Regions from separate parts of the Paraburkholderia caffeinilytica genome, predicted to be linked through region 2. Evidence: riboswitches for the same ligand, from Rfam matches in the RefSeq annotation. Region 2 holds a riboswitch; the other holds the start of a gene.
What was found. Region 2 has a riboswitch for manganese ahead of DSC91_RS25280 (sodium:calcium antiporter). Riboswitches for the same ligand answer to the same signal wherever they lie in the genome.

Region 1: linked by a shared signal. The riboswitch ahead of DSC91_RS15195 (TMEM165/GDT1 family protein) and the one ahead of DSC91_RS25280 (sodium:calcium antiporter) in region 2 are both predicted to bind manganese.

What each region holds. Positions count from the first base shown of each region.
Region 1 is NZ_CP031466.1:3,457,694-3,461,191, reverse strand. It holds gene DSC91_RS15205 (DUF1571 domain-containing protein) at 1-74, opposite strand, end outside; gene DSC91_RS15200 (hypothetical protein) at 302-1,060, shown strand; gene DSC91_RS15195 (TMEM165/GDT1 family protein) at 1,199-1,789, opposite strand; yybP-ykoY riboswitch at 1,803-1,985, opposite strand; gene DSC91_RS15190 (AraC family transcriptional regulator) at 2,135-3,076, opposite strand; gene DSC91_RS15185 (SDR family oxidoreductase) at 3,344-3,498, shown strand, end outside.
Region 2 is NZ_CP031467.1:2,009,559-2,013,056, reverse strand. It holds gene DSC91_RS25290 (outer membrane protein) at 1-469, shown strand, start outside; gene DSC91_RS37620 (hypothetical protein) at 575-760, shown strand; gene DSC91_RS25285 (NADP-dependent oxidoreductase) at 765-1,784, opposite strand; yybP-ykoY riboswitch at 1,964-2,135, shown strand; gene DSC91_RS25280 (sodium:calcium antiporter) at 2,236-3,246, shown strand; gene DSC91_RS25275 (HAD family hydrolase) at 3,319-3,498, opposite strand, start outside.

The sequences.
Region 1 (3,498 bases), on a different replicon from region 2:
GTGCTTAGGCTTGCTGGACGATCGGAAAGACGAACACCGCAAGGCATCATGGGTTCAGCACGGGCCATCATCATCTCGGGTGCCGGCGCTCCCAATAAACGTATGGCGTGGCCCCTATATTCCAATCGTGTGAAGTGAAGGTCTGCCGCGGTGGAGCCGGGACACTTTTCGGCACTCAGCCGCCACCTCGCTCGGGGCGGATAGTGCGCAATGTCCTCGCAAAATCAGGCGCTATGCGAGAGATGGAATAGACGCCCCCACGAAATCGTTTAAACGACGTACGAACCAACGGCAGACTTCGATGAGCACTCGACAACAGCACGTCATCCGTCCTGTTTGCGCGGGGCTGCTAACTGCATCCGTTGCGCTATTCGCGGGCTGCGGCGGCGGAGGCGGTGGTAGCGGCAGCGCGAGCAGCCTGTCGATGGTGTCGATTGCCGGTACGGCGGCAACCGGCAAGGCACTCGCGAACGCGACGATTAGCATCGGCTGCGCGCGGGGCTCCACCTCGGTCGCGGCGGATGCGAACGGAAACTTCCACGCGACATTCGGCGCGGCGATGCCCTGCATGATCGCTGCGACCTCGGGCGGGACGACGCTGCACTCCACAGCGTTCGCAGGCGGCACGTACAACGTCACGCCGGAGACCGACCTGTTGTTGTCGTATCTGGCGGCGCAACTCGGTACGAATGAAAGCGGACTTATCGCCGGCTTCGCAACGAGCACACCGTTTCAGCAGACGCTGCAGAATCAGACCGACGTCCTGACCGCGCAGGCCGCCGTCGTCCAGAGTCTGCAGCAAAAGTACGGCATTACGCTTTCCACCCCCAATTTTCTGACCACCGCATTCACGGTCGGTCAGCCAGGCGAGGACAGCGATCTCGAAGCACTCCTCGCTCTCGGCGCAATCGACACCAACGGCGAACCGGACGCAGCCGCCGTCGCGCTTATAGCCGCGATGGGAGCCGCACATCCGATTGCGACGTCGCCGAGTACCGGTACAAGCGGGACCGGGGGAGCAAGCGTAGGTGGCACTGGCAGCATGGGCGGCATGATGTGAGACCCATCCACGCTCAACCGAAAACACCCGCACCTGGATCAGAGCAGCTCCATGATGAAATCCCCTCGGCCGTGACGTTCAGTCCAGGAAACCGCGTCGTGGAAATCACGGCTCGAACGTATAAGGCAAGCTCTCGAACTAGAACAACGGGTGCGCTTGCGGAAACAGCGCGGTCCTGAGGGCGAGGCCACCAAGCACAACGAAGATGATGGCGGCCAGAATGTGGACCGCCTTGGTTGGCAAGCGGTCGGCGAATTTGTGCCCCAGATAGATGACGGGCACGTTGGCCAACATCATGCCGAGCGTCGTGCCCGCGACAACGCCGAAGAACTCGTGAAAACGCGCAGCAAGCGCGATCGTGACGATTTGGGTTTTGTCGCCCATCTCGGCGAGGAAGAATGTAAGCGCAGTTGTGCCGAACACGCCCATCGAGTTTTTCGTCAATACCGCGTCAGCGTCGTCCAGCTTGTCGGGAATGAGAATCCACACCGCCATCACCGCGAATGACGCGACAACCGCCCAATTCAGAATGCCCGGACTCAGAACGCTCGCGAGCCACGCGCCGAGTGCGCCGGATGCACCGTGATTGATGAGGGTAGCGGCAAAAACACCAAGAATGATGGGGATGGGCTTGCGATATCGCGCCGCCAGTACCAGGGACAAGAGTTGAGTCTTGTCGCCAATTTCGGCAAGGCCGACCACGCTGGTCGAAATGAGGAAGGATTGCATGGGTTGTTGTACCCGGGCCGCGCAGAAAAAACGCGATGACGCGCATTCCGGCGACCCGGTTAGGTCGGAATGCGTGTCATCGGTCTTGCCAGGCACTTGGCTGCGCACGCCATAGCGGGTCTCTCGACTCGCCAAGTATGTTGACGTGCACCCTCGAACGTGGCGTTCGAGGCGGCTACTCCCCAATGAGCAGGCGCGATTTTATCGCGCCTCATGTTACAGAGGCAAGCCGCCACAATAGCGCTTTTCGCGGTTGAGCATTGCTGCGCGTGCCAATTATTACGAATGCCTTTCGCGCATCATATGCTCGCCCCTGTCTTTGGGGAGTAGCCGGCTTCCAGTCCGTCAGTGAGACGCGGCGAAATCGTCGATCTTTGCAGCTGGCGATAGCGCGAACGATGCCCGCATGTCTCGGGCCTCGTCGACCGGCGAGCGTCCAAAAAACCGCTTGAACTCGCGACTGAACTGCGAGGGGCTTTCGTAGCCGACGCGCGCCGACGCCGAGGCGGCAGTCAACCCGTCGCGAATCATCAGCAGGCGTGCCTGATGCAGACGCGTCGACTTGATGTATTGGATCGGAGAGGTCAGCGTAACGGTTCTGAAGTTGACATGAAACGCGGGAACGCTCATCCCCGCCTCTTCCGCGAGACGACTGACATCCAGTGGCTGCGCATAGTCGGTGTGAATTCGCCGCAGCGCTTTCGCGACTCTGCCGAAGCGGCCCTGATGCGCGAGCGCAGCCCGCATCGCTCCGCCTCGTTCCCCGATCAATACTCGATAGCAAATTTCCCGCACGATTGCAGGCCCCAGCACCTCGGCGTCCAGGGGTGACGTCATGGCTTGCAGCAGACGCAAAGCCGCTTCGGCGAGGTCGCCTTCGAGCGGCGTCGATACGATCCCTAGCGGAGTGCCTTGCTGGTGGTTTCCGCCGCGATCGATCGCCAGTATCAGGTCGCTCAACTCGATCAGATCGAGGCGCAACGACACGGCCAGCATCGGCTCGGACTCGCTCGCTTCGGTTTCAGTCGAGAACGGCAGCGGCACGGACAAGATCAGATAGTGCTGGGCGTCGTAGACATACACCTCTTCACCCAGAAAGCCAAGCTTGCGCCCCTGACACACGATCACGATGCTCGGCTCGTACAGCACCGGCGTGCGCCCCAGCGGCCGGTTCGAACGCATGAACCGCACGCCTTCCAGCGCGGACTGGGTGTACCCCTCGTTCGGCGCCAGACGCTGGAGCAGGCTCACCATTCTTGCGGAAACCGGGTTGTCGGCAACGGTCACGAAGACTCCTCTTTCGCCAGATCGGGTGAGGAAATTCTACTGGATACGATCGACGGGCCGCATCCCACTTCAATAGGAATAGGCAATACCGCGATTGTCGCGTGTATTCGCGCGCAGGTGCCCGGCTCATAAGATGGGTCATCGGCTGGACGCTGTAGCCGAAGCGCCCGGGAGACCCCGCCGCGATTGCCCTGCCGCTTGGTGCGCAGACTTCGTAGCCTCTCCCTCGACCCAACCTGCACAGACTATCGAAACGGAGAAAGCAACATGACGACGCAATCCAACCAACCCAAAGTCATCCTCATCACCGGGGCCAGCAGCGGTATCGGTGAAGCAACGGTCCGGCTGCTCGCCGCCCAGGGGCACCAACTCGTGATCGGCGCGCGCCGTACGGAACGACTCGCCGCGCTGGCTGAAGAAAT
Region 2 (3,498 bases):
TTTTGCGCACGCACAGCTTTCAACGCATCAAGTGGGGGCGAGCCAGTTTGCCGGCCCCTATGTCGGTTTCAAAGTGGGCTTGAATAATTCTGACGCGTCAGGCGTCGTCAATAAAGCATCGCATACCACAGTATTTCCAGGATTCATGGCGGGATATAACTTTGACGTCGACCGCTTCGTGTTGGGTGCTGAGATTTTCGCTGATCTGCATCATGGTTCGTCAACGTATAAAGACGGTGGGATCGATGCGAAATTCGGCATGCCATTCAATCAGATCATGCCCTATGCTCGCGTTGGTTTCACGTCAAGCTGGCCGGAAACCCGCTTGCATTGGGGATTGGGGGTCGAATATAAGTTCGCCAGGCACGTGAGCGTGGCAGGCGAATGGACGACCGACTCCAGTAATAAAGACGGTACGAAACGGCGCAATAACAGCTTTACCGTCGGCCTGCAGTATCACTTCAACTAGGCGGACCAGATCACGTTACGCGACGAAGGCGTTGAATTCGTGCTTCAGGCGATGTTGCTGCAAGAGGCAAACGTCGGAACAGATGCACCCACGACTTTATAGGGCGTGAACCTATCTGCCTTGCCTGTTTGCGACACCAGTATTGATTGCCTGATCGAACAGGCCGAGCCGGTGGGGTATGTAACCCGCTGGCTCGACTTGCGATGGGCCGCCGCCGGTGTCTCCCGCTATGCGTTTCATCTCGCGAGCGGCGGGCCGTCGTCACGGCCGTCGGCGATCCGCATCGTCTGACCGGTCACACCCTAACCAGCAGCTTCCCAAGATTCTTCCCTTCAAACAGGCTGTTCAGCGCCTGAGGCAACGCGTCAAAACCATCGACGTAAGTCTCCTGATAAACAATCTCACCGCTCTTCACCCAAGGCGCGACAGTCTGCAGCATCTCGTCCATCCGATGCGTGAAATCACGCGCGAGAATCCCTTGGATCGTCGCGCGCTGAAACAGCATGTGCTGCAGGAAGCGCGGCGCGAGGTCCGGCGTATCGAGACCGCCGTCGTATTGAGCGATCGCGCCGCAGATCACGATTCGCGCGCGGCGCTTGATGAGCGGGATCACCGCATCGGTGACCATGCCGCCCACGTTGTCGAAATAGACGTCGACGCCGCCGGTGGCCGCCTGCAGCGCCGACTGCAAGCCTTCGAGTGTGGGATGCGCCCGGTAGTCGACGGCACCGTCGAGCTTCAGCGTGTCGGTCAGAAACGCGCACTTGTCCGGGCCACCCGCGATGCCGATGACGCGGCACCCGGCGCGTTTGCCGAACTGCGCGACCAGCGAGCCGACCGCGCCCGCCGCACCGGATACGACCAGCGTGTCGCCCGGACGCGGCCGGCCTGCTTCCATCAAACCGAACCACGCGGTGCGACCCGGCATGCCGAGCACGCCGAGCGCGGTCGAAACGGGCGCCGCCTCGGGGTTCAGTTTGGTCAGCTCGCTGTGATGGCACTTGGCGTACAGTTGCCAGCCGCTGTAGGCCGACACCCAGTCGCCTTGTTTGAAAAGCGGACTCGCCGACGCCACCACTTCACCCACCACGCCCGCCCGTTGGACGATCCCGAGCGGATGCGGCACATCGTAAGTATTGCGTTCGTGTTGCTGGATCCGAATGTACGGATCGACGCTGACGATGCGCGCGCGGATCAGCACCTCGTTCGATGACAAAGTGTCGTCGAGCTCGTTTTCGCGCAATTCGTAGTGTTCATCGCCAACCCGTCCTTCCGGACGCTTGACGTAAAACCACTGGCGATTCTGGTAGTTCATGTGAGGACTCACTGCGGTCGTAGACGGTGAGTGATCTTACCAGTGGGGCTATCACACGCTCGCGCGTCGGACAGACGCGACGAGACCGGAAGGCGTCGGCGCAAGCGCCCAATAGCACCAAACAGCACCAAACAGCGCCCGACTCCAAGCTTGTTGAAAGCCGCCGGTCCCGTTAGAATCCTCGGGTCACTGGGGAGTAGCCTTCCTTCATCCATTGAAGGAGAGCGCGTCAACATACTTGGCCTGCGGGTCATGGCGCGTTCGACCGGGTCGGTTTGGCGAGACCATTGGCGCACTACTTCGTTCTGGTCGGACGGGTCGCGGTGCGTCATGGGTTCGTCATCTACGTCCGACCGCGGAGTTGCCCTGTGAAACATCGTTGTGCCCTGCCAGTGTTCCCGCTTGACCGTCCGTCGTGCCGTTTCCCCTCTGGATTTGCCGGGAGCCGCACATGACCGGTCTCCTGTTTGAACTCGCGCTCATGCTGGTCGTCATTCTGGTGGCGGCCGAGCTCTTCACCAACGCACTCGAACACCTCGGCGAGCGCCTGAAAATCTCCGAGGGCGTGACAGGTTCGCTGTTCGCGGCGGTCGGTACCGCCTTGCCCGAAACCCTCGTTCCGCTGCTCGCGATTGCCGGTGGCACGGCCGATAGCGCGGTCAACCAGGAGATCGGCGTCGGCGCGATTCTCGGCGCGCCGCTCATGCTCTCCACCCTCTCCACCTTCCTGATGACGCTCGCGATTCTCGGTTCGCGCGGCGTCGCCGGCCGGGTGACGCCGGAACGCACGGGTTTCACGCGCGATCTGAACTACTTCCTGTGTGCGTTCGTGCTGGCGGCCGCCGCGATGTACGTGCCGCATGACCAGATGTTCGTGCGGGCGCTGATCAGCGCGGCGCTGGTCGGCGTGTACATCACCTATGTGGTGATGACGTTCCGCGCATCGAACAAACTGGTCGACGCCGGTCATGGCACCGAAGCGCCGGGCAGGATGCTGCTGTCGCGTCTCGGCTTGCCCACCAATCTCGCGACCATCGCGGCGCAACTGGTGCTGGCCGTCGCGCTGCTGGTGTGGGGCGCGGAAGGCTTCATCCATGGTGTGCGGGGCGTGTCGCAGGTGCTCGGCGTCTCGCCGCTGCTGCTGTCGCTGCTGATCATTCCGATTGCCACCGAGTTGCCGGAGAAGGTCAACAGCATCCTGTGGATTCGCCGTGGCAAGGACACGCTGGCGTTCGGCAACATCACCGGCGCGATGGTGTTTCAGGGCACGCTGCTGCCCGCGATCGGAATTCTGCTGACGCCGTGGACGCCGCGCATCGAAGTGGTGACCGGCATTGTGATCACGCTCGCCGCCGCCGCGTGGCTGCGAATCAACGTGCGCGAGCGCGGCGTGCCGGTGTGGGCGCTGCTGGTGTGCGGCGTGCTCTACGCGACTTATCTGGCGATCACGCTGAGCCGTTAGCTGAATGATGAAGGGGGGAAGACCGCGCGAAAAGCGGCAGCAGGCGTGGCCTTCCTGATTGCCGCTTTCGCTTTAATTGGAGGGCGCGGCGGCCGCAGCTGTGGCGGTTGCCGTGCTATCCGGCTTGAACACCGTCTTCCAGTCATCCTTCATATCGACGACGAGCCAGCCTTTCGCGCCGGCCTCGTCCAAACCCTTGTCGAGCTTGCCGCTTTTCGTCGTGCGGTCGTACGCATACTCCCGTTCTGCATC